Regions from separate parts of the Paenibacillus sp. FSL H7-0703 genome, predicted to be linked through region 4. Evidence: predicted binding sites of a transcription regulator. Region 4 holds the regulator's gene; each other region holds the start of a gene.
What was found. Region 4 encodes Rex, which represses fermentation and respiration genes when NADH is low (regulators of the CRP and FNR family bind a similar motif). Its sites were predicted from a motif close to TTGTGAAATATTTCACAA; they were not measured.

Region 1 (7,769 bases), on a different contig from region 4:
GCGCTAGAGTCCATTCGAATGAAAGCACATCTGAATGGGGAAGCGGAAATTGCAACGACGGTGCGTTTGCTTGGCAGGCTGATGCGCCGGAATCTGGAGATTGGCAGTGGTAAAACGACGGTACTACAGGAGCTGGATATGGTGCGATCCTATTTGCAAATTCAGCAGTTCAGATTTGGAAATCGTTTGATCTATGAAGTGAATTTGGAAGAAAGCGCGACGGACATGTCGATTCCTCCCTTAATCATACAACCGCTGGTGGAAAATGCAGTCATTCATGGCCTGGAAAATAAGGAAGAGCCAGTTACCGTGAAGGTAGATATTACAATAGAACAAAGAGAGTTGAAAATTAAAGTAGAAGATGACGGGATCGGCATGGAAGCTGGGCAACTGACCCGTCTGCTAGCTCGGATCAGGGGGGCGGATGAGCCGGAAGGGAGCAGTATTGGCCTGCGTAATGTACACCAACGTCTGACATTGATGTACGGCGAACGTAATGGTCTGCATATTGAAAGCGCATTACAAGTAGGAACAACCGTATACTTTTCCATACCAAGGGAGGAAGAGTCAAATGTATAAAGCAATGATTGTAGATGATGAGCCTGCGATTCGTGAAGGATTGTCCTCTATTATTGACTGGGGGAATTGTGGCTTCCGTATTGTTGATACGGCAGGGAACGGACGCGAGGCTCTGGATAAGTTCGGAGAGCATCGGCCGGAGCTGGTCATTGTAGATATTCGTATGCCCGGGATGAGTGGACTGGAGGTCATACGAAGCATACGTGAAAAGAACGGAGAGCCGTTTCATTTTCTCATATTAAGCGGATATGCAGACTTTGATTATGCACGGCAAGCCTTGGGCTTCGGGGTAGATGGCTATCTACTGAAGCCAGTTGATGAGGAAGAAATGACGACAGAGTTGAAACGGGTATGGCAAAACATTGAGGACGAGAAAGAAGACGGTAAATGGGGAAGTACGCCTTCCCATGAGCGTAATTGGATCGAAGCATTATTGTTTCCGGTTCATCGAGAGCATGCTCGTAATGCCGTAGAAGGCAGCGATTCTCTGCACAAAGCATCCGAGCAAGCTGAACATCAAAGCGGTAACGGAAAACATGGACAACAGCCTGCGTTACCAGCGTTGGACTGGAGTAGCTATCAGGTTATTCTGCTGGATTTACGTATTCCTGACTGGGATCGGCAAGCTCGGCAGTCGGCAGCAAAGCAGCGGCTAACGGAATTGTGCCATGAGCAGGGCAGAGGTATCGTGTTTGAGGCTGGAATATATATGGGTCTTTTGCTTCCCGCCACGTTAAAAACGGAGAAAGATGCTTTTCAGTTACTGGCTGCTTGGCGACAGGAGCTAAAGCCGTGGGCAACGGAAATTTATGTGGCTGCCGGTGATCCTGTATCCATTCTTAACGACATTCCCAGATCTTTTGAGCAGGCACTACGATTGTTAGAACGTACGTTTTTGTTCCGGGCAGAAAGAGTCTTGCTTTCTGGAGACCTACACGAATTGGAGACAGTTGAGGCTGAAATGAGTGGAGCGTCTGATCGTGCTACAAATGATCCCCTACGTTATGCAGAAAAGCTGTACTATGCGCTAGATATGGCTAATAGTGAAGCTGCAACCCGTGTCATTAAGGAAATGGAAGACCAATTTCCACGGATTTATCGCACAGAATCTGCAATCAAGGCGGCGTTCGCCCAAACATTCACACTGGCGTTGAACAAGTATGCAGCCGGACAGGATCACAGCCGAACCGTGGTGGAGGAGCACTCCAGCTTTATAACCGATGTATATGCTTATTCCACATTGGGCGAGCTGGTGGATCACTCGCTGGAGCATGTGTTGCAATGGATTGGCCAGACTGAATCTGGTGGCAAGGGCATCATCATGAAACAAATGATTGACTTTATACATAGTCATTATGATGAAAATTTGCGACTGGAGTTACTGGCAGATATGTTCAATTACAATAGTGGATATTTGGGCAAACTGTTCAAAAGTCATACTGGCGAGGCCTTTAATGCCTATCTGGATAAGGTGAGGATTGAGCGAGCAAGGGAATTGCTTGCACAAGGAATTAAGGTACACCAGGTGGCGGAACGCGTGGGATATGCGAATGCAGATTATTTTCATAGTAAATTTAAAAAGTATGCTGGAATGTCACCTTCCTCCTACCGTAATCGGGTTCAAAAGAATGGAGGAACAGATGGCTGTTGATAGATTCCTAGGTTTAACGCTATGAAGTCTCTCTTGCAGATGTCGGAGGTATAACCTTCGAACGAAGAGAGGCTCTTTTTTTATGGTGAAAAAATGGATAGATCAATCGAAAATGTCACATTTATTATGGAGTTTAGGGCGTTTTCATCAAATCGACACCATTATGACACAGCTTCGACACGATGTTCACATTTTCGATTCTATTTCATTTAAATTTATTCTATATAATGGGGATAATCTGAAGCCGGATCATGACAGCCATGGTGAAGGTACGGAGTGAGTCATTTTCTAAAAAGTGACCGCTGCATATGTAAGAATGTGAATACTATCACAAATGTAGAAGACTTCAGATTACAGACACTATAAATCATTGTTAAGAGAAGTGCAGGGGGAGGAGCAACATCATGGACGTATTGGATTTGGCACGGTTGCAGTTTGCAACCACAACGATTCTTCACTTTGTTTATGTGCCGATCTCTATTGGATTGTCGTTATTGGTGGCAATTATGGAGACTATGTATGTTATCAAGAAAAATGACTTGTACAAAAAAATGGCTCAATTCTGGGGAACGTTTCTGCTGATTAACTTTGCACTGGGCGTAGTCACCGGGATTTTGCAAGAATTCCAGTTCGGGATGAACTGGTCGGACTTTTCCCGTTTTGTCGGTGATGTATTCGGTACGCCGCTGGCGATTGAAGCATTGCTTGCATTTTTTCTAGAATCGACGTTTATCGGATTATGGGTATTCGGTTGGGAAAGATTGTCCAAAACGGTCCATTTAATCTGTATGTGGTTGGTATCTATCGGTACGATGTTATCGGCATTGTGGATTCTAGCTGCTAATTCATTCATGCAGCGTCCCGTAGGATATGAGATTCAAAATGGACGTGCAGAAATGAAAGATTTTGCCGCTCTGCTAACGAACGAACAACTGCTATGGGAATTTCCGCATACGCTGTTTGCTGCTTTTGCGACAGGAGCATTTCTGATCGCGGGTATCAGTGCATGGAAGCTGATGCAAAAAAAGAATATGGACTTTTTTAAACCTTCTTTCAAATTGAGCATTATTGTTGCCTTAATCAGCGCCATAGCTATTCCTTTGTTTGGTCATGGTCAGGCTCAATATTTAGTGAAAACACAACCGATGAAGATGGCTGCCAGTGAGGGCTTATGGGAGAACAGCGGTGACCCCGCTCCTTGGACAGTTATCGCATGGATTGATCCTGGAAAAAAGGAAAATACCTTTGAGATTAAAGTTCCTTTTGCTTTGAGTTTTCTATCCTATAGTAAATTTACCGGCTCTGTGCCTGGTATGAATGAGCTTCAGGCAGAATATGAGAAAACCTATGGTCCGGGAGATTATATCCCGCCAGTAAGAACCACGTTCTGGAGCTTCCGCATTATGATTGCGGCGGGATGTGGCATGATTGCACTCGCTTTATACGGAGCTTACCTGACGTTCCGTAAAAAGTTGGAAGGTTCACATCGCTGGTTCTTCCGTCTTATGATATGGGGGATATCCCTTCCATTCATTGGGAATACTTCAGGTTGGATCATGACTGAAATAGGTCGCCAACCGTGGACTGTATTTGGTTTACTTCAAACGAAAGATTCTGTTTCGCCTACTGTTGTGGCTGGAGAAGTGTTGTTCTCGTTCATCTCATTTACCACATTGTATTTAATTTTAACAGGTGTGCTGGCGTTTCTGTTTTACCGTACGGCTCGCAAAGGTCCAGATATTGAGCCGCATCAGCAAACGGTAATTCATGATCCTTTTGCTCAAGGGGGTGACACCATTGTCGCTAAATGATTTATGGTTCTTATTGATCGCAGTGTTGTTTACTGGTTTCTTTTTTCTGGAGGGCTTTGATTTTGGCGTGGGGATGGCCACGGGATTGGTACCGCGCAATGACCAACAAAAACGTTTGATGATCAATACGATTGGTCCATTTTGGGATGCCAACGAAGTGTGGCTGATTACAGCAGCAGGTGCGATGTTTGCCGCTTTCCCGCATTTTTATGCAACTATGTTCAGCGGATATTATCTGGTATTTGTTTTTATTTTGCTAGGTTTGATCTTGCGTGGAGTTTCTTTTGAGTTCCGCGGCAAGGCTGAAGGGAAATGGTGGACAGGAACGTGGGATGCCTGCATTCTGATTGGTAGCTTTCTACCGCCGATGCTGTTCGGTATGGCTTTTGCGGCTTTGGTGAAAGGTGTACCTATTCAGCAAAACATGGATTTGAAAGCTGGATTTTCCGATGTATTCAATGGATACACCATATGGATTGGACTGACAGTGGTCGGAATGTGTCTAATGCACGGACTGACGTTTATTTCCCTGCGGACGATTGGAGAAGTACGGGATCGCGCTCGTGTGATCGCGTCCAAGTTTCTTCCGGTATTGGGCATTTTACTTGTGGGCATGGTGGTATGGACTTATTTTGCAACGGATTTATTTGCACGTCGCGGTCCCTTTATGTATGCTGCGGTAGCAGTGGGAATTGTCGCCTATGTGCTGACATGGTACTTCCTGAAGCAGCGCCGCGAAGGATGGGCCTTCGGGATGACAGGTGCAGTGATTTTACTGACCTTCGTTTCGTTATTCGTCGGTTTGTTCCCAAGATTTATGGTGAGCTCGATTAACAGTGCTTTTGATTTGACGATTTATAATGCAAGCTCCAGTCATTACACACTGAAAGCCATGACGATTGTTGCAGCAACGCTTTTACCCTTTGTGCTGGCTTATCAGGCGTGGAGCTATTTTGTTTTCCATAAGCGCCTCAGTGAGAAGGATCATTTGGAATACTAATGGATAAGGCATGGTTTGAATTAAAGGGCATTCGGCCAGTGATGCTGCTACTGGCTGCCCTTTCCCTGCTCCAGGGGGCCGCTGTGATTGCACAAGCAATCTTCTTAGCAAAGGCTGTTACGATTTTATTTGATAAAAATCCGCTGGTGATGGCTTGGCCGTCGCTGGCGTTGTTTTTCGCAGCTTTTGCAATGAGGCATACGATGATCTGGCTGCAACGCCGGACAGCCGGCCGTTTTGCCGAAGTTTCAGGCGCTTCCTTACGGGAGCGTCTGCTTGCACGTTTGTTCGAACGGGGGCCGGGTTTTGCAGCGCAGGAAGGCAGCGGCAAATTGGTGACGCTAGCGCTGGACGGCATGGATCGTTTTCGCACGTATTTGGAACTGTCCATTCCTCGAATGATTGACATGATGGCTGTAACTATACTTGTACTTGTGTATGTTTTCACATTGGATGTCATTTCAGGTGTGATTTTGACGACTACGATGCCGATTCTGGTAGGCTTCTTTATTTTGCTCGGCTTAGCGGCGCGGAAGCAGGCAGACAAGCAGTGGCGTTCCTATCGTCTGTTATCTCATCATTTCACGGATTCGCTGCGTGGACTTCAGACACTAAGGTTTTTGGGTCGTAGCCAAGAGCATGGGGAAACGGTTGGGAAGGTCAGCGACCAATACCGCACGGCAACGATGCGCACGCTGCGGGTAGCGTTTCTTTCCTCATTTGCCCTCGATTTTTTTAGTATGCTATCGGTCGCTTTTGTCGCGGTAGGCTTGGGTCTGCGCCTGATTAGTGGCTCGGTGGGTTTGGAGGCAGCGCTGGCGGTGCTTATTTTGGCGCCAGAATATTTTATGCCTATACGCCAGTTGGGATCAGACTATCATGCTTCACTGGATGGCAAGGAGGCTTGGGGAGCAATACGCTCCATTCTCAGTACAGAGGATGATGCGACCAAGCCGAATAAACAGGCAGCTAACGATAAAGGATTGGACATCACGGGACAGGACATTCTTGAGCTGTCTGATGTGTGCCTCCTTAATGAAGACGGTTCGGCTCGGCTTGAACATGTGTCTGCACATGTTGAACCGCACATGAACATGATCGGCATCGTTGGAGCTAGCGGTGCAGGTAAAACGACGCTGCTTAGTCTGCTTGGCGGCTTTGCTGATCCGACTTCAGGCGAGCTACTCCTGAATGGATGCGGATTGGGTGGGGAAGCCAAAACTGAATGGCAACGGCATATTGCCTATATTCCACAGCATCCTTACCTGTTTAGCGCTTCTTTGGCAGATAATATCCGCTTTTATGAACCTGAGGCATCCAACCAGCAGGTAGAGTGGGCGATTGACGCGGTTGGACTGCGTGAACTGGTAGACGGTCTTCTGGGTGGAATGAATGAGCCCATTGGTGAAGCAGGTAGGACACTGAGCGGAGGGCAGGCGCAGCGGATTGCATTGGCGCGGGCATTGCTCAGTAACCGTCCGGTCATTTTATTGGATGAGCCTACGGCGCATCTGGATATTGAGACAGAGTGGGAGCTAAAACAGACGATTTTATCGGTTTTGAAACACAAAAGAGTGTTTCTTGCCACCCACCGGCTACATTGGATGCCAGATATGGACTGTGTCTGGATGATGAATCAAGGTCGTCTGGAAGAAGTAGGTTCCCATCAACAATTGATTGCCCGTAAGGGGGCATATTACCGATTGCTGACGGGGATGTCGGAAGGAGGGAACGGACGATATGAGAGTAACGGACAATAGCAGACAAGGCTGGTTTGTGACGTATCTGAGACAATATTTTTGGGCCTTTCTGATAGCTGCTCTTTTGGGTGCATTGGCCATTGGATGTGCGGGCGCGTTGCTCTTTACGTCCGGTCATCTGATTACCCGTTCGGCCTTAAAACCGGAAAATATATTAATGGTGTACGTTCCAATTGTGCTTGTGCGAACATTTGGCTTTAGTAAAGCGGTTATTCAGTACCTGGAGCGCTTGGTAGGACATGATGCAGCATTGCGCCTTGTGTCCCGTATGCGGGTACGCTTATATCGGGCAGTGGAACCGCAGGCGCTGATGATTCGCAGCAAATTCCGTACAGGGGACCTCTTGGGACTGCTGGCAGAGGATATTGAGCAGCTTCAAAACATCTATCTGAAGCTAGTTCTGCCTGCGCTATCGGCTTTGCTGATTTATGCAGCAGGCATCTCGGCGGTCGGACGGATGGACGGAACCTTTGCCTTGCTCATGGCGCTATATGGCGGATTTTTGCTTTTTATTGCCCCAGCTATCTCACTATGGACCTCACTCGCCAAACGGCGAACGTTCAAGCAGGAACGGCGTAAAGCCTATCAGGAGCTGACGGATGCTCTGTTCGGCATGAGTGATCTGGTGCTGAGCGGACGGACTGGGCATTTCCTGAGTACCTTTACACAACGGCACAATAGGGCTGCCGTGATGGAAAATTCACTTCGCCGAAGCGAGTGGCGTTCGCATTGGATCGCACAATGCGTTGTAGGTGGCGGGGTTGTAATTATGACTGTGTGGGCCGGGGGACTGGTAGCACAGAATCGTATAGAAGCCACATGGCTGGCATCCTTTGCCCTTGTGGCTTTTCCATTGCTGGATGCCTTCGTTCGCGCTGGAGAAGCAGTGGTTCATGCGCCGGAGTATCAGGATTCACTTCGACGGTTAAAGGATTCGGAGAAAGACACACCTACACCTGGAGCAGGTG
Region 2 (7,769 bases), on a different contig from region 4:
CCACGGATAGCAATGATAATCTGGCCAGCTTCTCATTGTTAGGACCATCACCCTATGGTGAGGTGAAGCCAGAAGTTTCCGCACCGGGTGTTAATATCCGGTCATCTGTCGCTGGTGGCGCCTATAAAGGCGGGTATAACGGTACTTCCATGGCGGGACCTCATGTTGCGGGCCTTGCAGCTCTGTTGCTGCAAGCGAATCATTCGCTTACCGTAGATCAGCTTGAGGAAATTTTGATGAACACAGCTACACCGCGCACGGACAGCACATATCCTACTTCGCCAAATAATGGCTACGGACATGGTGTTATTAATGCGCTGGATGCAGTCGGTTCGGTCATGCAAGGTCTGGGCTCCGTGTCTGGTAAAGTTGTAACGGGGGGCGACGATCTGGAAGCACCTGTTCTCGAGCATACACCGCCCGCAGCGGCATTCGAGGGTATTGATATACCTCTGACTGCTCATGTAACGGATGATGTCGGCGTGACAGCCGTTGAGGCATTTGCCAAAACAGCAGGTACGTCAAACTATGTATATATTCCGTTAGAACGGACCTCCGGCGACAGCAAAGATGGTACATATCAAGCGTCTATCCCGACTTTTTTGGTGGACAGCGCTGGTCTGGAATACTATATTCGTGTAAATGATTATGGTAATAATGGATTTGAAACTGAAGTATACAAGGTTAAAATCTCAAAAGGCGTAAAACCAGGCTACACACAAGACTTCGAAAAAGACATTGCCGGTATTAATATCGGTGGACAGGGCAGTGTTTGGAAATGGGGAACTCCGACAAGCGGCCCTAAAAACGCACATTCGGGTACAAAGGTCATCGCAACTAATCTCGAAGGCCAATATCAGGCCAACTCCAACAGTTATTTTATGGCCCCTCCGATTGATCTGACCGAGAGCTCAAAAGGGGCACTGGTCAGCTTCAAGCATTGGTACGATCTTGAAAACAATTCTGATTTCGGCAAAGTGTACGTAGCAACCACAAACAATCAGAATGCGTTTGAGCAGGTATTATCGTTTACCGGCACCAGCAACGGCTGGAAAACACAATATCTTGATTTGCGGGCATTCGCGGGTCAAAAGGTATACCTCCTGTTCAACTTTACGAGTGACAATACGGTTGTGAAGGATGGCTGGTATATTGACGATCTGTCGATTCAGGAGCCAGACACCGTTGCACCTGCTGCGCCGAGCAATTTGACTGCTGAAGCAGATACTGTGGGCAACGTTACACTAGCATGGAATGCTTCCTCCGATGAGGATGTAAAGCAGTACAAGGTGTATCGTTCTACCCAATCAGGCAAAAATTATACTTCCATCGGTACAACCTCAGCACTGACACTCACAGATACCATCACGGTCGGTGGAGCAACCTATCATTATGCAGTGGCGGCTGAGGATTATAGTGGCAATGAAGGAATCAAGTCGAATGAGGCTTCTCTGAGAGTAGACGTGCCGGATACGCTGTATAGCGATCATTTTGACGGCAGCTCGGATAATGGCTGGACTCATTCCGGTACCAAGGATGAGTGGGAACGTGGCATTCCGAAGGAAGTAGGACCAGAGAGCGCAGTGTCCAGACCGAATGTGTGGGCAACCGATCTTGATAGCAATTATGAGAACGGAGCTGAATTTTCGCTGGTTTCTCCAAAAATTAATTTGCAGGCTGTACGCAACGCAACACTGACCTTCAATCACTGGTTTGAAATTGAGGCCGGCTATGATTACGGTTATGTGGAAGTGTCCAAAAACAATGGCGACACGTGGAGCGAGCTGGGCAAGTTCTCTCACAACACGAACGGGAAAAAGTGGACTCCAGTTTATTACAATCTGGATAGCTACACCGGCAATGAGATTCAAATTCGCTTCCGTTTGAAATCGGATAACAGTGTGAACAAGAACGGCTGGTACATTGACGATTTCCGTGTGCTGGGCATTCCAGCTGCGACAGTGACCAAGGACATCGTACCTGAGTCGAATATCAAGCTGGAAAAAGCGGAAGAACAATTCCCGCTGTACAAAATTACAAGCACTGAAAAGAGTGAATTCCAGGAGAAAGTGAAGCCGGCAGAAACAACGGTGGATAGTGGACGTGTCGGGCTCGACAGTCTTCCAGCCAGCGCTACGGTTACGGTATTGGAAACCGGACGTTCGGTGAAAACGGATCCGACCACGGGCAAATACAGCTTCACCCATGTAGCGGGCGACTATACGCTGAAGGCTGAAGCCTATGGTTATGTGCCTCAAACGAAAGCAGTCACGATTGAGAATAACAAAGTCATCAGAGCAAACTTTAGTCTTCAGGCCGTACCTCACGGTACGATTCACGGGGTCATTACCGACAAGCAATCCGGTGAACCGATCCAAAAAGCGAAAGTGTTGGTGCTGGAGGATGCGCGTATTGCTCCGGTAGAGACGAATGAGGCTGGAGAATTTACGCTGGACGTGCTGGAAGGAACATACACATTGTCCATTTCAGCTGAGAATTATTATAGTGACAGTGTATCCGTTACTGCTCCTGCGAACGGTAGTGTGGAAGCGAATGTCACGTTGAAACCTTTCATCGGGTTCCAAGGAGGCATTGCCTACGATGACGGGACAGGAGAAAATGCTAGAGCCTTTAACGCGGCAGGCAATTCATGGGCAGTCAGAATGACGCCTGAGTCGGAAGTGGCTCAAGTGACAGGAGCATCGCTTTTGTTCTGGAACTCTGCCTTTCCGAATCCGGGAGGAACGGCATTCCAATATTCTATCTATGACGCCTCTGGTGCGGCAGGAGCACCTGGACGATTATTGGCTGGTCCATTCGACGGGACTGCCGTAAGGGATGAGACACAATGGACGACGGTGCAGCTTCCAGAGCCGGTAACGGTTCAAGGTGACTTCTACATCGTATATACACAGTCTGCTGTAGGCACACAGTCGCCGGGTCTTGCTACAGATGAGAGTGGCCCGAATGCACTTCGCAGCTGGCAAGGTGTAAGCGGAGCATGGAGCCAATCACCTGAGGAGGAAGGGAACTACATGATCCGGGCTATCGTCAGATATCCGGTAAATGCCCCAACGATTACAACTCCTACGAAGGCTACGTATACGCAGGAAGAGTCGATTACCGTAACAGGAACTTCCCCGGCAGAAGGAGCCGATATTCAGCTCTTTAACGGTAAGGAGCTGGCTGGCACAACGAAAGTGAAGGATCGTCAGTTCAGTTTGTCGGTTGATCTTCAGCCAGGTGCTAATCCGCTAAGTGTTCAAGCAGCGGTATACGGCAAATTAACGGATCGTTCCGAAACGGTAGTTGTGACGCTCGATCAGACTAAACCGGGTCTGATCCTGACTTCTCCTGATGAAGGAGCCCGTACGAACGCGGGTGTAGTTAGTGTTATCGGTACCGTGTACGACGAGTTCCTCACCGAATTGTCGATTAACGGTGAGCCCGCTGAATTTGGAAGTGATGGCAGCTTTAACAAGCGATTGCTTATCAACGAAGGCGAAAATCAAATTACGGTGACGGCCAAGGATCTTGCCGAAAACGAAACAACCGTTACGCGCTCGGTGTATGTCGATACAGCTCTGCCGAAGCTTGAAAACATTAGCCCTGCTGAGGATGTGCGTATTACTCCAGGGCAGCCGGTACGAGTATCCTTTGACAGTGCATCCGGTTTGGAGGCGTCCTTTCATGTGGAGCTGCCTTTCAACCTGTCCACTTTGGGCCGCAACGATATTCCATTAAATGAAACTTCGTCAGGCCACTATGAAGGTACTTATTTCACTTCATCTTCTCTGAACCTGGAAGGCGGAGTCATCGTGATCCGGGTAAGGGATGCAGCGGGAAATGAAGTGGAGACGGAGGCGCCGGGAAAATTGTATGTAACCAATGGTGGAGGACAGAACCCTGATCCGAATCCACCTACATCCAATGAAAAGCCAGTAGCCATTATTCAGGCTAATGAATCAGCTAAGAAGAACAAAAATGTACAATTTAACGCCAAAGCTTCCCGTGATGTAGATGGTGAAATCGTCAGCTACAGCTGGAATTTTGGCGATGGCGATACGGCAGTCGGTTCCAAGGTGAAGCATAAATTCACCACAGCTGGAACGTATACCGTAGAGCTAACGGTGACGGATAATGACGGCGCAAGTGGTAAGACTGTGCATACGATCACGATCCGTTAACAGCCAGTAGGAAAGGGAAGGCTTCTTTTAGAATAGCAATGAAGGCCCACAGCAAGCCACGGTTTATAGAGGCTGCTGTGGGCCATTTTTAATTGTCGAGCCGTTCAAGAAGCGATACAATGAGTAGAACTCTATAAAGTGAATCGTTTCACAATAGAGGATTTTGCAAAAATCCAATAAGCGATTTTCAATAAACGATATATAGATCGAAATGGTCTAGTTCGTCTATATATTGCACTTTGGAGCGACTGGAATCGAATTTTGCAAAATCCTGAATAAAATTTTTAGCAGGAGAGGATTATATGATTCATTTGCAAAAAGAAAACGGACGTATCCGTCTTGTGCTGGATGCCTATTTTATGGGGGAAGATATCATTGTACTCATTTCTGGCGGTGATCAGCCGCATTTGGGAACGATTACAGCAGGGGCCAGGCTCGAGCCGATTCAAACTGTGCAATTACAAAATCACAAGGAGTTTTATATTACCGAAGAAATTGCAGTTCGCTTGCGAAAAGAGTTTGCGGGCAATTTTGCCATTTGCTGCGGAGCACATTTGGATCATGCAACCAAGGACGAAATCAGAGTGCTGACAGATATGGCTATACAACTGGGAAAAGAGCTCATTGGAAAACTCAAGCAAGAACGCTAGTAGCGACCTTTTTAAGTGAACTCCCGAAAGAGCAGATTGCGATAGGGATACTTGCTAAAGGGATACTTAAAAAGTAAGGCAAAGCCATCATCCTCAATTTGTACGGATTTCAGCGCAGAGGATGGAATCAAACTACGGATCATGACATGAACTGCACGCTGGTCTTGTCTGTTGATTGCTTTGGCTAAGGCAGAAGCAAAACATGGATTGCGTGCCAATTCGCGATACAGTGGAAAAACGGCTTTTGCGATGGCGCGATGAACTCTCGGCTCAAACGTAAACTGCACAGTCCCGGGTGGAATCGTCGTTCCATTCGTATAATAGAGCATCGGTGGCTGAGCTAAAAAGGAAATAAAGTAGCCAATGCCATTCGTGCCTAAGCCTTGTTTGGCGGCAAATGGCGCTACTGAGCAGAGAAGGGATTTCATCCGATCCAAATTGCCCTGAACGACAGCTCGTGACCATTGGACGGCAAAAGCACGTCGGGTTGCAATAGCTTTGTAAAAGGGCAGCATGGCAGCGGATATTTTCCTAAGTGTATCTGCATTTAATCGTTTGTGAGGCGAGCCCTTTCTGCGGGATGTTGCACGATATAACATAGCTCCGACCTCCTTGGCAGGATGCTCTCATGGAGCGCAATTGATCTGTAACAGGTAAAATACTGTATGCCCGGTTACCTCAAAAAGTGCTAATATCGCTATGTTTCTTCTTTTTAACGTTCTAATTTAAAAAATTGAAATAAGTACTGTCCTGATTTGTAAGATTGTGGTACCCTAGAACTTATATAATTGCTATTTTACTTATTGGAGTTGAATTTAACGGATGAGTGATTTGTACAAGGAGCCTCGATCTTCCGATCCTTTTCAGGAGACGAACGATTATAACGCCCCATTTAACCCGCCCCCAGTAGTTCCACCTACGAATAGTAAAGCTGTTGCCTCGATGGTGCTCGGGATTTTATCTGTGGTCATTCCCTATATCGGGTTGATTATCGGAATTGTGGGTATTATTTTGTCCAGTCTTTCCCTGAAGGAAATTAACCGTCATGGCGAACAAGGCAGAGGTATGGCCATTGCTGGACTGGTATGTAGTATTATCGGTACACTGATTTATACACTGATCATCATTTTCTTGGTCATTGTTTTTGTTGTGGCAGCCTCCAGTGGCGATCCGGATATTTTTTCAGACATTTAATGAATTGAAGAATGCTTGAGTCAGACAAACCATTCACGATTTGACTATTGGATGTTATGATAAAAGGAGTCCAATGAAGGAGAGTGAAGCCGTATGGCACGTACTCAAACACAAAAAGCGCTGAGCAAGGCAAAACGCGCTGGAATCTATTGTGCGGCACAGAGCCGCAAAACGAATGGCCATTATGGCGAGATTTCACAGCACATACGAATGAAGCCGACCAAGCAAGAACAATTACAAAAGGTCAAGCACAAGAAGCGAATCGTTCAGAGCGACGCTTCTTTTTTTGTTTTTAGAGAGAACAGCAGGGTCCTTTTCGGCGTGGCTTTATAAAGTAGCAGAGAAATGATTGTATACAAGCGAATAGCATTTTTTCTGTACCGAAAAAGGACTTGATAATAATTATCATTCTTGTTAGAATATCATAAGAAAGAAGGAACCCGGGCATGGGCTCCTTCATTATAAAGCTTAGGCTTGAAATCAAAGATTTACTTGGCTTCGAAGGTTTTGCAGTCTGTTTCTTCGGATTTGTGAGTGTCTTCAGGTCTGTTGCTTACGATATAAATGGAGCTAGCGCTACATTTATTTTCTTGGGCCCAGTACGTACATGAATTGACTTCACACAGAACGTCTTTTGCCATGTTGTACACCTCCTTATATGGTTGTGATGGGCTGAGCAAATAGTATCACGGTCAGTCAAGGTAGGACTTGTCCAACTGTGTTTACCCTCTTGTCAGGAAGAGGGACTTTGCTATGCCTACTGGTACAATATCAAATGAAATTTAAAATTGCAATGTTTGCTTCATTTTGCAGTTCAAAGCGGACACAAGTGTCCCTTTTAATTAAAAAACAAAAGCTGTCCTCCATGCAGAACGAAATGTTTCTCTGCTGGAGAACAGCTTTTTTTGTTTTTCTGACATAATGACGATATGAAAAGACTTAGCGCACGTTAGGAATATTTACGATGGGATCGATGTCAGCATCATAGTCTACGCCCTCGAACTCAAAGCCGAACAGTTGGAAAAATTCGTGACGATATCCTTCAAGATCTGACAATTCGTAGATATTGTTGGTCGTCAGCGCCTCCCATATCTTCTCAACCTCTGCCTGTACGTCTTCGCGCAGTTCCCAATCATCAATACGAATACGTCCTTCTTCATCTACAGGAGTTTCTGGTGCGTACAGACGCTCAGCAAACAGGCGGTAGCTCTGTTCTACGCACCCTTCATGCAGCCTTTTTTCCTTCATTACCTTATATAAAGCAGAAATATACAGAGGAACGACAGGGATAGCGGAGCTAGATTGGGTAACGAGTCCTTTGGTGACTGCGACGAAGGCGCGTCCGCCTGTAACTTTCAGCTGATCGTTCAGCTGATGCGCTGTCTCCTCCAAATGATCCTTTGCACTTCCGATACTGCCTTCTCTGTAGATGGCTTGCGTAATATCTGAACCAATATACGAAAAGGAGAAGGTTGTTGCAGTATCAGCCAATACACCGCCTTCACGCAAGGCGTCAATCCACAATTTCCAGTCTTCACCACCCATAACCTCTACCGTTGCTTGTACTTCTTCTTCTGTTGCGGGTTCAAGCGTCACGCTGCTGACTTCCCCGGTGTGGAAGTTAACGGTCTTGTTTGTGTAAGGCTTACCAATAGGTTTGAGCACGGAATTAAACGTTTCGCCTGTGCGAGGATTTGTACGACGACCTGAAGCGACACTGTAAACCACCAGATCGACT
Region 3 (7,769 bases), on a different contig from region 4:
AATCATTTTCGGTTTCCATCCATCTGCTCAATCGTGTAGTGCGGAAGCAGCCCGCGTCTTGCTCGAAGCAGCTGTTAAACATGGTGCTCCAGCTGATTGTATTCAATGGATTGAAGCACCTTCGATGGATAAGACCAATGTACTGATGAACCACCCTGATGTGGCGCTGATTCTGGCAACTGGTGGATCAGGCATGGTTAAGGCGGCATATAGCTGCGGTAAACCTGCTCTGGGTGTAGGCCCAGGTAACGTGCCTTGCTTTATTGAAAAAACAGCAGACATCAAGCAGGCTGTGAACGATCTCATCCTCTCTAAATCTTTCGACAACGGTATGATTTGTGCTTCCGAGCAAGCGGTTATTATCGAAGAGCCAATCTTCGAACAAGTGAAAAAATTGATGATCGCTAACGGCTGCTATTTTGTAAATAAAGAAGAAGCAGCTAAGCTCACTCAAGGAGCTATGAATGTCGAGAAATGTGCAGTGAACCCAGCTATCGTCGGGCAGTCTGCTGTGAAAATTGCTGAAATGAGTGGTATCACAGTACCAGCAGGAACTAAAATTTTGGTCGCTGAGATTGAAGGGGTAGGAACAAAATTCCCATTGTCTGCGGAAAAATTGAGTCCTGTATTGGCTTGCTATAAAGTAAAAAATGCAGAACAAGGTATTCAACGCGCTGCTGAAGTCGTGGAATTCGGGGGCATGGGCCACTCGTCCGCTATTCATTCGAACGATGAGGACGTTATCGCTCGCTTCGCAAACCGTCTGCAAACAGGACGTATCATTGTAAATGCACCTTCCACACATGGTGCGATTGGCGACATTTACAACACCAACCTTCCTTCGTTGACACTCGGTTGCGGTTCGTACGGTCGTAACTCGACTTCGTCGAACGTATCGGCAGTCAATTTGATTAATGTGAAAAGGGTGGCGAAACGGACGGTGAATATGCAATGGTTCAAAGTACCTTCCAAAATCTATTTTGAGAAAAATTCGACACAGTATCTTGCTAAAATGCCTGATATCACACGTGTAGCCATTATCACGGACCCTATGATGGTACAACTGGGATATGTAGATCGTGTTATTCATTATCTGCATCAACGCCAAACACCAGTAGCTATCGAAGTGTTCTCTGAAGTAGAGCCAGATCCATCGACAGTTACGGTAGAACGTGGTACTGAAATGATGAGACGTTTCCAACCGGATTGCATCATCGCACTGGGCGGCGGTTCGCCAATGGATGCGGCTAAAGGCATGTGGATGTTCTATGAATATCCAGATACTGATTTCAATAACTTAAAACAAAAATTCATGGATATCCGTAAACGGATTTACAAGTACCCACGTTTGGGTCAAAAAGCACAATTTGTAGCTATCCCTACAACCTCGGGTACAGGGTCCGAAGTTACATCGTTCGCAGTAATTACGGACAAAAACCTGGGCAACACGAAGTACCCGCTGGCTGACTATGAGTTGACTCCTGATGTGGCAATTATTGACCCAGTGTTTGTATATTCGCTGCCTAAAACAGCTGTAGCGGACACAGGTATGGACGTTCTGACACATGCTATCGAGGCTTACGTGTCCGTAATGGCTAATGACTACACAGACGGTCTGGCGATTAAAGCCATTCAATTGGTATTCCAATACCTGGAACAATCGGCTCTGACCGGTGATAAGCTGGCTCGTGAAAAAATGCATAATGCTTCCACACTTGCTGGTATGGCGTTTGCTAATGCATTCTTGGGCATTAACCACAGTCTTGCACATAAATGGGGTGGACAATACCACACAGCGCATGGCCGCACGAATGCCATTTTGATGCCGCACGTCATTCGCTATAATGCGAAAAAACCGACAAAATTTGCTTCGTTCCCTAAATATTCGCACTTTGTTGCGGATGAGCGTTATGCAGAAATTGCGCGCATACTGGGACTGCCTGCACGTACCACCGAAGAAGGGGTTAACAGCTTGATCGAAGCGATCCGTAAGATGAACAAAACACTTGGTATCGAGGAATCGTTCCAACAAATCGGTTTCGATGCGAAGGATTTCGAATCACGTGTAGACTATCTGGCTGACCGCGCTTTTGAAGATCAATGTACAACTGCGAATCCGAAGTTGCCGCTGGTTACTGAGTTGGCTGATGTCTATCGCAATGCCTTCTACGGACGTTTTGACCAATAATATAATAGGTACGAAGAGGCTTGTGAAAAAGCATTTTCTCGTTCAATACCGATGCAGGCTCTCTATATAGAGGGCCTGTTGGTTTGGGAAGGGAGGTGAACGGCAAGGCTAAGGATATAGGCGTGAAGCTAGGGAAAATAAAGTGATAAAAATCACTCATATTGTGATTTTTATCACATACTACACTCTATCATTATTCTACAATAAGGGTGTAAGAAAGGTCCCGACACTGAGCGTAAGGCATCGGTGAACAGGCCGGGCTCAAGAAATAGCTTTATCGTGAAAAAAATCACAAGTCCGGAAGACCAAACAATTTGGAGGGATTTACATGTCGGTGATTGAGAGAGAATTACAAGAGCAACAATCTGGCTGGAGAGGTTTTAAAAAAGGCAAATGGACTAAAGAAGTTAACGTCAACGATTTTATTGAAACTAATATCTTACCTTATGTTGGCAATGAAGAATTTTTGGTTGGTCCTACCGCCAACACAACTGCATTGTGGGATATTGTATCCGATCTTACCAAAAAAGAGTTGGCAAACGGCGGCGTGCTTGATGTAGACGTGAATACGCCATCCACTATTATTTCACATAAACCGGGTTATCTAGACCGGGATAAAGAGCAAATTGTCGGTGTACAAACAGATGCTCCATTCAAACGCTCTTTGCAGCCGTTTGGTGGAATTCGGATGATGATCGACGCTTGTAAAGCCTATGGGTTTGAAGTACCAGAAAGTATCATTGATATTTTCACTCATATTCGTAAAACTCACAACCAAGGTGTATTTGATGCTTATACAGATGAAATGAGAGCAGCCCGTAAAGCTGGTATCATTACTGGTCTGCCTGATGCATACGGTCGTGGTCGTATTATCGGTGACTATCGTCGTGTAGCTTTGTATGGTGCAGACTTCTTGATCCAAGATAAAAAGCTGCAACTGAAAAGCCTTGAAGTTGATTCCATGGAAGAAGACGTAATTCGTCTGCGTGAGGAAATTTCCGAACAAATTCGTGCTTTGAATGAACTGAAACAAATGGCTGCTGAGCACGGTTTTGATATTTCAAAACCTGCTAACAATGCGAAAGAAGCTTTCCAATGGGTATATTTTGGATATCTTGCAGCAATCAAAGAACAAAATGGTGCAGCAATGTCCTTAGGACGTGTATCTTCCTTCCTTGATATTTACTCTCAACGTGATATGGAAGAGGGTACAATGACAGAAGAACAAGCTCAAGAACTGGTCGATCATTTTGTTATGAAATTGCGTATTGTTAAGTTCTTGCGCACACCTGACTATAATGAACTATTCAGTGGAGATCCAACTTGGGTTACTGAGTCCATTGGTGGTATGTCCGTAACTGGAGAAACACGGGTAACTAAAAACAGCTTCCGTTTCCTGCACACCCTCTACAATCTGGGACCTGCACCGGAGCCGAACCTGACTGTACTGTGGTCGGAAAAATTGCCTGAAGGCTTCAAAAAATATTGTGCGAAAGTTTCTATTGAAACTAGCTCCATTCAGTACGAAAATGACGATCTGATGCGTCCAATTTATGGAGACGATTATGGTATTGCTTGTTGTGTATCGGCAATGAAAATCGGTAAGCAAATGCAATTCTTTGGTGCTCGTGCCAACTTGGCTAAAGCTCTGCTGTATGCAATTAACGGTGGTAAAGATGAAAAATCTGGCGTTCAAGTAGGGCCTGAATTCCCAGCCATTACAGGTGAAGTTCTGGATTATGAAGAAGTGTTGAGCCGCTTCAAACCTATGATGGAATGGTTGGCAAAACTGTACATGAACACTTTGAATGTTATTCACTACATGCATGATAAATATAGCTACGAACGCATTGAAATGGCGTTGCATGATCGTGATATTCTCCGTACCATGGCTTGTGGTATTGCGGGTCTGTCAGTTGCTACCGACTCCTTGAGTGCCATTAAATTTGCAAAAGTTAAACCAATCCGTAACGAAAAAGGGATTGCCGTTGACTTTGAAATCGAAGGCGAATATCCTTGCTATGGTAACAACGATGACCGTGTAGATAACATCGCTGTGGAACTGGTAGAAAGCTTCATGAGCATGATTCGCAAGCATAAAGCTTATCGTAATGCGGTTCCTACTCAATCTGTACTGACTATTACTTCCAACGTGGTGTACGGTAAGAAAACAGGTACAACACCAGATGGACGTAAAGCAGGCGAACCGTTTGCACCAGGGGCAAACCCAATGCACGGCCGTGATAAAAAAGGTGCTTTGGCATCTCTGAGTTCCGTAGCCAAATTGCCTTATGAACACAGTCTGGATGGTATCTCGAACACCTTCTCCATCGTGCCTAAAGCACTGGGTAAAGAAGAAGAAACACGCAAAACAAACCTTGTTTCGATGATGGATGGCTACTTTGGAAGCCACGCACATCATCTGAATGTCAATGTGTTTGCTCGCGAACAACTGTTGGATGCAATGGAGCACCCAGAAAACTATCCACAGCTTACGATTCGTGTTTCCGGCTATGCCGTTAACTTTATCAAGCTGACTCGTGAACAACAATTGGATGTTATTAACCGTACTTTCCACGGTACAATGTAAATAAGTATTACAATGACGCACGCATAGCGGATGCGGGAAGGATGATGCAACATGTTGAAAGGTCACATACACTCATTGGAAACCTTCGGGACCGTCGATGGTCCCGGCATCCGCTTCGTGCTCTTTATGCAAGGATGCTTGTTGAAATGTCAATATTGCCATAACCCGGACACTTGGGCCTTGAATGAAGGTAATCCGATGACGTTGGAGGAGGTATTGGCTGAGATTGAGCCGTATTTAGCCTATTACCGTTCTTCAGGAGGCGGATTGACCGTATCCGGTGGAGAACCGACGCTGCAAGCTCATTTTGTCGCAGAGCTGTTCAAAGAAGTGAAACGTCGGTGGAATTTGCACACGACACTGGACAGTAACGGATTTAATGACGCGGGCCGTATCCATGAACTGCTGGACGTAACAGACTTGGTGCTACTGGATATTAAGCATATTGACAATGACAAGCATATTAAGCTTACAGGCAAGTCTAACGACCGTATGCTAAGTACGGCTCGCTGGTTGTCTGAGCAAGGGCGCAAAATGTGGATTAGACACGTATTTGTACCGGGTATTCATGATGACGAGCAAGATTTATTGAATTTGGGACGGTTTATCGGAACGTTGAACGGAGTCGAGAAATTCGAAATTTTACCTTACCATCAAATGGGTGTTTACAAATGGGAAATGCTTGGTAAGGAGTATCCGTTAGAGGGAGTTCCATCTCCTACAGATGAAGAAGTTCAACGTGCATACCGACTCATTGAAGAGGGGCGTCTGGAGACTGCAGGAAAGAATGCTGTCTGTCGTCCATCATAATGTAAATGGCTCAAAGCTATTTCCTAGTAATGAAGCCGCCGCCACATCAGGTCAGATGGGCGGCGGTTTTTTGTTGTTGAATTTTTTGCAGTCACAGGAGAAAGTTCCCTTTTTTTCATGATCAGCAAAATTTCCAGAAACTTTTTAACAACTGACGCGTCTAATAGTATGACTTTTTACGGGAATGATAATAATTTGGTGATAGAAGGAGACAGACAATGAATTTCAAGAAATGGACCATGCTCACCGCCCTTGCGGTAGCTCAGGTGGCCGCAGTAGCCCCTGTAGGAGCAGAAGCAGCATCAACAACCGTTCAATCCACCGATTCGGTTAGCGCACAGCAGGCTCAGGCCAATGTTGCTGATTCAGGCGTTCAGAATAGCATCGGAGATCAAGATGGAACTAGCACACAAACTGACACGGTGACACCTAATAACACAGGCGTATCCAATGATCCATTGACTGGCCTGCCTACGGATACAACCAACGGATCGAACGTATCCAATGATGTATACGGTGGAGACGGAACGATCACCAATCCTGGTGGAGCTCCAACATCCATGGGTGCTAATCAATTGATTTTGTACTTAAACAGCGCGAAAATGGAACAAAACGGACAGGTGTACACAGCAACTCAGCCGATGACCGTGAAGGACGGAGTTTCCTATGTAGCTATCCGTTCACTTGTCAGCCGTGTCGGATTGCAGTTTAGTTATGACACTGCCACCAAAGAAACCGTAATCACACAAGGAATAAATGTCATGCGCTTCAAAACAGACAGCAAGGTTTATACGGTTAACGGTGAAGCCAGACAAATGAAGGGACCTGCTTTTCAGCAAAAGAACGTATTTATGGTGCCATTGACCTCGATTACACAGGCCTTAAATATTCCTTATACTGTGAATAATACGACTAAACAAGTTATCATGGATTTGAATCAGAAACCTAAAGCTTCCTTCACGGTTCAACAAAAAGATATCTATGCGGGCGAAACCCAAGTTACGTATTTGACGAAGGAATCTTCTCCTACAGGTCTTCCGATTGTGAACCAACGTTGGGAAGGTAAGCAGGACATATTTCAGGAGCCGGGTACATATGTAGTTACCTATTCTGTTCTTGACTCTGCTGGGAACTGGAGTGATCCTTACTCAGTTACAATTACAGTAAGGCCACCAAATCAGCCGCCAGTGGCTCTGTTTACAACTGATAAAAAAGAGTACAAAATGGGTGAGAAAATCACCATTACCGACCTGAGTACAGATGATGAGAATGCTATCACTAAGCGTGATTGGGAGAATAAGAAACTTGCCTTCTTCCAACCAGGTGATGTAACAATCACACTCACCGTGACTGATAAGCACGGCGTAACAGGTACCAAAAGTGAAACAATTAAAATTACGAATGAATTGCTGTACAACGAAGATGATTTCAATAAAATCTTCACACCATATGGTGATAAATATACAGTAGACGGCAGTCAGGTGCCTACCATGGCTACCATTCCTTTGACTAGTACATCTTCTCCGCGTCTTTTGATCCGTGCTAACAGCCCGGAACGTGTATTTCAGGATGGAATTGTGTATCAGGAAACCGGATCAGGCAGCACGCGCATACTCGTCCATCATGTGAATGAAACGGGTCGAGATGTGAAAATGTACGTGATTGCGACCAACAACAATATTACTGCTACCAACCTGAATGTCGAAAATTCCGGTTTTGCTGGACCATCTGAATTTGCAACGGCAGCGGGTAAAGTTTCAATTCAAAAATATTTTCAATCTATGATAGATGGAAGCAAACGTTCTAGTACGGTTCTGAATCCGGGTGAAAGCCGTATTATTTTGCAGGATTTGAACGAGAAAAAAATGAAGCAAAAGCAGGTCATTTCTCTATTGTCCGATCTATACACGGATCAACCAATCCAATATACGGTTATTATGGTGGATGCGAATGCAGATCCTATGACCGTACTGCCTACTCTGGCAAAACTTCCGAAAGACGGAATTCACAACCGTGGAACGTACGCTAATGCTGATATCTCGCTCAATTATACCGAAGAGGTTGGTAAAACAGCTCAACGTATCGTTCTTGGTGATAATAAGGTAGATCCGAACCTGATTGGTACGGACGGTCTGGACGGCTCTTCTGCTTCCAATGCCGGTAATTTTGGTGTTGTATATA
Region 4 (7,769 bases):
CGCGGAGACCGATATGTCTGACACGGAGCTGCCTGAAAAAGAGCTGCCAGCTTTTAATCGGGGGCAAGGGTATTATCGATTACTCATGTACCCTGAGGCGATCCAACAATTTGAGCAGGTACTACAGCATTTTCCGAACAGCTGGCAGAGTCGCATGTATATGGGAATGGCCTATTTTCAACTAGATGATCCAGCAGAGGCTGTATGCCATTTTCAGAAGGTGCTGGACCTGACTGAGCAGGCAGGACTGAAGGCGGTCATCTATAATGCGCTAGGCTGTCTGTTGGCAAAGCAGGCTGACGTAGAGGAGGCGCAAAAATGTTTTGCTCTCGCACATCAGTTCGATCCTGCGTTACCCGAGCCGCTGCACAATATGGAAGCCTGTCTGTCCGGTACCGAAAAGCTTCGATACGACAGCTCCATGATGACCTGGATGTAGTTGTCAGACACCGAGCAAGACGATGCATGCCCACCTCTCAGGCGGCGTGTGCATCGTCTTTTTTGGCTGTCTTAATTTCCAAACAGGCGATCTTCTGCTATGCTAATATACAGAGTTATTATTTTTGTAAGTGTCATAAGAAAGGATTAGCCCGAATGAAATTTGCGGTATTGGATTTTGAAACGACAGGCACCCAGTCCGCGGATGACATCATTCAAGTCGGACTTGCAATTATAGATCATGATAACAGCATTTCCCGTGTTTACGGCTCTTATGTAAACCCTGGCAGATCTATTCCCCCTTTTATCACCGGGTTGACCGGAATTACAGACGATGACGTCAAGGATGCTCCTGCACTTGAAGAAATGATGATGGAGCTCGTGCCTATGCTGGACGATGTTGTACTGGTCGGTCATAATGTGGCGTTTGATTTTAATTTTTTGCAAAACGCTCTGGATCGGTGCGGATATTTGCCGTTTAGCGGAAGAATCTTGGATACAATGGATTTTCTGAAAATTATGTTTCCATCGCTATCTTCTTATCAGTTGGGTTTTGTGTCTTCTGAGTTTGGGTTAGCGCATGATCGCCCTCACCAAGCAGACAGCGACGCGTTGGCTACGGCTGAGGTGTTTTTAAAGTGTCTGGGTGAGCTTCAAGCATTACCTTTGATAACGATACAGCGGCTTAGCGATTTGTTTGCAGAGGAAGACAGTGACCTTGGATGGTTTCTTGATGGGGTGCGTGAAGAGAAAGAGCTTGATCCTATTCAGGATCTGGAGGGACATCAGTTTTTTCGTCAGCTTGCGCTAAAAGTGGAAGATTGGACGGAGCTAGCTGCTCCGCGTAGAGAAGATGACCCGAATCCACTGTCAGGTGTTTCCTTTGAGGAGTACATGGATGATGTGCGGGACAATTTGCGTTCATCCTTGAGCCAATATGAGGAGCGCGAGGCGCAGATACAGATGATTGAGGGTGTAAATCAGGCACTGAGTGAAGACAAGCACCTACTGATCGAAGCAGGTACAGGAACAGGGAAGTCCCTCGGCTATTTGCTCCCATCGCTGTATCACAGTGTGAAAAAAGGACAGCGAGTTATGGTAAGTACACATACGATCAACCTGCAGGAGCAATTACGCGAGCGCGACATTCCGATGCTGACTAAGGTGATTCCGTTTCCGTTCCGGGCTGCTATTTTCAAGGGTCGGGGACATTATTTGTGTCTGCGTAAGTTTGAACATAAAATAAACAGAAGAGACTTCGCGACACCGAAGGAAGATTTAATTACAGCTGCTCAGATGATCGTCTGGTTGACGCTAACAGAAACCGGTGATGATGAAGAACTGAATCTGAGCAACCGTGGTGGAGATTTCTGGGAAACGGTGGCGAGTGATTCAGAGTCCTGTCTTGGTCGTTCTTGCCCATGGTTCCGCAAATGCTATTATCATCGTGCACGCCATGAAGCAGGGATAGCGGATGTTGTTATTACGAATCACTCTAAGTTGTTTACAGACGTCAAAGCTAGTCACCAGTTGTTGCCGAGCTATGAACATCTGGTGATTGATGAAGCCCATCACCTGGAGGAAGTAGCTGGTAAGCACCTAGGTATGCATATGAAATATTTCACACTCGTGCATACACTGACGCGACTTTTCAAAGACAGCAAGAATGGACAACTGCCCTCACTTCGTCAACAGTTGGCGAAATCGGGGCACGAGAAGTCGACGGATTGGGCCTCAACCATCGATCAGATGTATCCGCTCGTGTTAGAGGTTAAGGAAACTTGGGACCTGCTAAGCGACAAGCTGTTTGGCATGTTGCCAGAGCGAAGCGATGCGACACCGGGTGAAACAGGACAGTTTTCTTCCCGTCTCAAACCTTCAGCCAAGCCTGCAAAGTGGGATCAGGCGGGGGCTTTGGAAAATCAGTTATATGTAACGATGAGTGAAATTTTGCGCAAGGGCGACAAGCTGATGCTGGACGTCAAGGAAGAACATGACGATTATGCGGCGGATAGCCTTATTACAGATATCACGGGCTTGCTCAAGGATCTGGCGGGGATTCGAGAAAATTTGCGCTTTTTTATGCGACTCGATGATGAAACAACCGTATACTGGCTCGAAGCGAGTGGGCAATTCCGCAGTAAATCATTACAATTTTATGCAGTGCCCGTCGATGTGAGCCGCCAGTTGAAAGAAATGTTTTTTGACAAAAAAAGAAGCATCATTCTGACGTCTGCTACCTTATCGGTAGATAAGTCGTTTCAGTACATGATCGATCAGCTTGGCTTGCAGGAGGCCGCAGATCAAGAGCGGCTGATGACTTCGCAGCTCCCGTCACCCTTTAATTACAGGGATCAGGTGTTGCTGGTCATTCCACGGGATTTCCCAAGCGTGAAGGGCAGTGTAGGAGATGCACACTTTGTAGATATGCTCGTTAGCTCTCTAGGAGCGACTGCTCAGGCGACGCGGGGGAGAATGCTCGTTCTGTTTACTTCCTATCGGATGCTCCGGCAAGTGTATGAGCCGCTCAAAGAGGCCTTAGCATCCAGCGAAATTACTGTGCTGGGACAAGGAGTGGACAGTGGGAGTCGCAGCAAGCTAACCCGCCGTTTTCAGGAAGCCAAAGCTTCTGTATTGCTGGGAACCAGCAGCTTCTGGGAAGGCGTCGATATTCCGGGGAAGGCTCTGACTTGTCTAGCCATTGTTCGCTTGCCATTTCAACCGCCGAATCACCCGTTGCTGGAGGCAAAAAGCGAGCTGCTCCAGCAGCAGAAGAAGAATCCATTTATGAAGCTGTCTGTACCACAAGCGGTCATTCGCTTCAAACAGGGATTTGGTCGGTTGGTTCGTACAGCGAGCGACCACGGGGTCGTTATCGTTTACGATACGCGTGTGATCGAATCCTATTACGGAAAGCACTTTTTGTACTCGTTACCGGGACCAAAAATGGAGCATATGCCATCGGAGCAAATGGTGCCCCGCATCGCCGAATGGCTCCAATCCGCCCCGGAGACCGAGGCATAACGGACGGACACTAAGTATGTTCGTTACAATTAGGGGGAGCAAGTATGAAATCAGATAAAATTTCAGAGGCTGTCGTACGGAGGTTACCCGTATATTTACGTTATCTGAATGCACTTCACAAACGGGAGGTGGCTACGGTCTCTTCTCAAGAGTTGGGACAGAGGCTAGATTTGAACCCGGCCCAAATCCGTAAAGATCTCGCCTATTTTGGAGATTTTGGTCGGAAGGGTATCGGTTATGATGTTTCTTATCTAATTGAGAAAATACGCCATATCCTGAAAATCGATCAGCAAATTAATGTAGTATTGGTCGGAGCGGGTAATCTGGGGCAAGCCCTTTCGAATTATAACGCTTATTTAAAAGACAATATGAAGATTGTAGCGGTATTTGATGCGTTTCCGGATAAGGTAGGGACCAAGATCAATACATTGGTCGTGCAACCGATGGATGAACTGGAAGCGACTGTGAGAGAAAAAAACATTCGAATCGGGATTATTACCGTACCTGATTTTGAAGCACAGCACGTGGCTGACAGGCTTATTGAGAGTGGAATTGGAGCGATCCTGAACTTTGCACCGACTACTCTCAAGGCACCGGCCAACATTCGGATTCATGCCACAGACTTTACAACTGATTTGCTTAGCCTCGCTTATTATTTGGAGGACGGAAAGGAAGAAACACAATATGACAGTGAATAAATGGATGATTAAAAACGGCTCTTTTGCCGTAAATGGACCAGAAGCTGGGGTAATCCATGGTTTTATGATTGTGGAAGATAGCCGCATTACTTACATTGGCGAGACTTTGCCTTCGGGTGAGGAAGAGACGGAAGCGATCGATGGTAAGGGGCTTTTGTTTTTACCTGGTCTGATTAATACTCATGGTCATGCGGCGATGTCTCTGCTGCGTGGGCATGGAGATGACTTGGCACTTCAAGTATGGCTTCAGGAAAAAATGTGGCCTATGGAAGCCAAGTTTACATCTACGGACGTGTACTGGGGTACGTCGTTGTCTGTGCTGGAAATGCTGAAAGGTGGAACAACGACCTTCCTGGACATGTACGATCATATGGATGAGGTGGCTCGTGTGGCTGAAGAGTCAGGTATTCGTGCAAGTCTGATGCGTGGAGCAATTGGACTATGTTCGGAGGAAGAACAGCGAATCAAGCTGGCTGAGGCCGTAACTTTTGCGCGTAACTGGCATGGTAAAGCAGACGGGCGTATTACAACGATGATGTCACCGCATGCGCCATACACCTGTCCACCTGCGTTTATTGAAAAATTCGTACAAGCTGCGCATGATCTGGATTTGCCGCTGCATACGCACATGTCTGAGACGATCGCCGAAGTGGAGCAAAACGTACGTGACTACGGTTTGCGTCCAGTTGCACACTTGGATAAGCTTGGCTTTTTCTCCCGTCCTTCGCTTGTTGCCCATGGCGTTCATTTGAATGACGAAGAAATAGCTTTACTGGCTGAACGTGGTGTAGCGGTTTCGCACAACCCAGGTAGCAACTTGAAGCTGGCAAGTGGTGTAGCAAGAGTGCCTGAATTGCTGCGTGCAGGGGTTACCGTTTCTCTCGGAACGGATGGTCCTGCCAGCAATAATAACCTGGATATGTTCGAGGAAATGCGTCTGGCAGCACTTATTCACAAGGGTGTATCTGGTGACCCTACGGCAGTTCCTGCGAGTGAAGCGCTGCGTCTGGCAACAGAATACGGTGCAAAGTCAATTGGTTTAAAAGAAGTAGGAGCGTTGGCAGCAGGCAACAAGGCTGACTTTATCGCGCTGGATCTGAATCAGGCACATTTCTTGCCGCGTACAGATCTTATTTCCCATGCGGTATACTCAGCAAGCGCCAAAGACGTGGTTCACGTATGGGTAGACGGTCGTCAGGTTGTGAAAAACGGCGAATGCCTGACTATGGACGAGGAACGCATCAAACATGAGGCACAAGCCGCCTTTGAAGGGCTGCTGTCGCGCTAATTCAGGTGTCACATCCCCTTAGAGAGGAAGCACGGGTTTGAAAAATAAGAAAAAGTGGATAGCGGTCGCCATTTTGGCCGTAATACTGATCCTGGTCAGCATTTTCTGGTATTATTCCTATGTTACTCAAGACCAGGTGGCTGAGAAAAATGCCGCTATCATTAAGGCCAAGCAATCAGGTGGTCTGGTTAGCACGACTCAAACATGGAAGTCTGTGTGGGATCAGGTATATTGGGTGGTTCAAGGGAAAAATGCACAGAATGAAAATATAATGGTGTGGGTTCCTTTTCAAAAAGTGGAAGGACAACCTAACGTACCTGCCGCAGATAATAGCGGTGTTCACACTGAGTTGCTGAAGAACGGAGTCGATGAGCAAAAAATGACGGCAATAATTCAACAGCAGCTTCCAGGTGCAAAAATTGTAAGGCTTCAGCCGAGTGTGTTCAATGGCGAATATGTGTGGCAGTTGTTTTACGATGATGGAAGTCATCATTACTACACCTTTTATCGTTTCTCAGATGGGGTAGCGACGGGTGTAAAATATACTTTGCCCAATAACTGAGCTGGTTGAGGATTAGCAGATGTGGAATGAATGACTAGTAAATAATTGAAAGCTCAAGAAAAAGACGTAAATGCGATGGAAATCGTATTTACGTCTTTTAGTCTTGCTATGCCGTAAAATGGGCTGAAAACCAGTGAAGCATCTTTACCTATCCATTTTCTCTCCTAGGGCAAATTCATCTTTATGGCGGGCAGTACGGAGTGGAGGATTTGAATCTGGAGAAGCGGAGCGTTCGCCTTTGCCGCCGGATTTTCTCAGTAAGAATAAAATCGAGAAAAATCGGGTGGCAACAGCGATCGTAAGATCAAATCCTACGCTCAGCGTTTCGCCTCCACCTTAACCAAAGATTTTGCCTCATCACAACTCCTCCACACATTGCCTTCGATATTAGATATACGTTATGATATACTATATTTTATAAGTGATAGACAAAAATGATAGAAAAAAGAATTGCTGATCGCTGTAAGATCATGCAATTTGGTTGTTTGTTGACATTCGTCCCGTTTCTTCTGTGTTTTACATTTTGAGAGGAGGATGTTGTTTGAAATTGCGTGCAGTTCCTATCGTTGTGGCGGCAGTTTTGGCAGCTTTGCTGCTATTTGGGGGATGGTTCATTTACCGTCAGGTTACAATGCAAAGCCCTCTGGAAAAACTGGTTTCTCAATATCCAGGCGTGACAAGCGCTCAAATAGATATTAAACAGGATCAGGTTGTATTGAAACTAGATCTCAAACCGCAGGCGGATGTGGCCGGATTAGTCGATGTGGTTAAGCAAAAAGGGCAAACCATCATTGGCAGCCGTACCATTAAGCTGGATATTGAAGATCGTTCCAATTCAGCACTGAATCAATGGTGGTCTGAGGCCATGTTTCCTGTAGCCGAAGCGATGGAAAATAAAAAGTATACTCAAATTTCATCTACAGTTGAGCAGATGAAAAAGAAAAAGACGGGTATCAAAGCTGATACCGACATGGATTCGAACAATGTCTATATCCGACTCAGCGAAGGTAAAGCGACCAAGTTTATCGTATTGCCACGTCAATCTCAGCAAATGGGGGTATGGCCTAATGCCTAGATGGATCAAGGAAACATTAATCGGCATAGTGCCGGTGACTATTATATTTCTCGTTTTTATTGGGGTGAATATTATCCCTCTTCTAGTTGCTGGCGTGATGCTCAGCGGCTTGTTAATGCTCATGCATGCGCGTGGTGGCTTGGCCGTAGGTGCTGGGCAAGAACGTAAACGCAAAAAAAGTGGTCCGGACAAACTGACTTTTGAGGAAATCGGTGGGCAGGAAAGCGCTAAGCAGGAGCTGCGTGAGGCCCTGGACTTTTTGAATCGACATGATGAAATTTCTAAGTTTGGTATCCGTCCATTAAAAGGTGTTCTGCTCACAGGTCCTCCGGGAACAGGGAAAACACTGATGGCGAAAGCAGCCGCACACTATACTAATTCTGTATTTGTTGCAGCCTCAGGTAGTGAATTTGTTGAAATGTACGTTGGTGTTGGCGCGGGTCGTGTTCGTGAGTTGTTTCGGGAGGCACGTACTCGTGCAGCCAAGGAAAAGAAGGAAAATGCGATTATTTTTATTGACGAGATCGACGTAATTGGTGGTAAACGTGAGGGTGGACAGCAACGAGAATATGATCAGACTTTGAATCAGTTGCTGACAGAAATGGATGGCATTTATTCGGCAGATACACCGCGGATTTTGATCATTGCAGCAACAAACCGTAAAGAAATGCTGGACAGTGCCTT

Region 1: the regulator Rex is predicted to act here: its motif matches at 2,547-2,564, upstream of MHB46_RS18785 (cytochrome ubiquinol oxidase subunit I).
Region 2: the regulator Rex is predicted to act here: its motif matches at 4,324-4,341, upstream of lpdD (prenylated flavin chaperone LpdD).
Region 3: the regulator Rex is predicted to act here: its motif matches at 2,466-2,483, upstream of pflB (formate C-acetyltransferase).

Annotation. Positions count from the first base shown of each region.
Region 1 is NZ_JBBOPF010000001.1:4,241,764-4,249,532, forward strand. Features, by position in the region: gene MHB46_RS18775 (cache domain-containing sensor histidine kinase) at 1-579, shown strand, start outside; gene MHB46_RS18780 (response regulator transcription factor) at 572-2,230, shown strand; gene MHB46_RS18785 (cytochrome ubiquinol oxidase subunit I) at 2,635-4,041, shown strand; gene cydB (cytochrome d ubiquinol oxidase subunit II) at 4,028-5,041, shown strand; gene cydD (thiol reductant ABC exporter subunit CydD) at 5,041-6,801, shown strand; gene cydC (thiol reductant ABC exporter subunit CydC) at 6,782-7,769, shown strand, end outside.
Region 2 is NZ_JBBOPF010000001.1:4,942,874-4,950,642, forward strand. Features, by position in the region: gene MHB46_RS22235 (S8 family serine peptidase) at 1-4,187, shown strand, start outside; gene lpdD (prenylated flavin chaperone LpdD) at 4,490-4,837, shown strand; gene MHB46_RS22245 (hypothetical protein) at 4,849-5,436, opposite strand; gene MHB46_RS22250 (DUF4190 domain-containing protein) at 5,660-6,031, shown strand; gene MHB46_RS22255 (hypothetical protein) at 6,125-6,364, shown strand; gene MHB46_RS22260 (DUF1540 domain-containing protein) at 6,520-6,672, opposite strand; gene fabV (enoyl-ACP reductase FabV) at 6,971-7,769, opposite strand, start outside.
Region 3 is NZ_JBBOPF010000002.1:37,345-45,113, reverse strand. Features, by position in the region: gene adhE (bifunctional acetaldehyde-CoA/alcohol dehydrogenase) at 1-2,188, shown strand, start outside; gene pflB (formate C-acetyltransferase) at 2,517-4,778, shown strand; gene pflA (pyruvate formate-lyase-activating protein) at 4,830-5,588, shown strand; gene MHB46_RS24585 (copper amine oxidase N-terminal domain-containing protein) at 5,807-7,769, shown strand, end outside.
Region 4 is NZ_JBBOPF010000003.1:39,677-47,445, reverse strand. Features, by position in the region: gene MHB46_RS25545 (tetratricopeptide repeat protein) at 1-439, shown strand, start outside; gene dinG (ATP-dependent DNA helicase DinG) at 595-3,462, shown strand; gene MHB46_RS25535 (redox-sensing transcriptional repressor Rex) at 3,507-4,160, shown strand; gene MHB46_RS25530 (amidohydrolase) at 4,147-5,448, shown strand; gene MHB46_RS25525 (cell wall elongation regulator TseB-like domain-containing protein) at 5,486-6,010, shown strand; gene MHB46_RS25520 (hypothetical protein) at 6,552-7,085, shown strand; gene MHB46_RS25515 (AAA family ATPase) at 7,078-7,769, shown strand, end outside.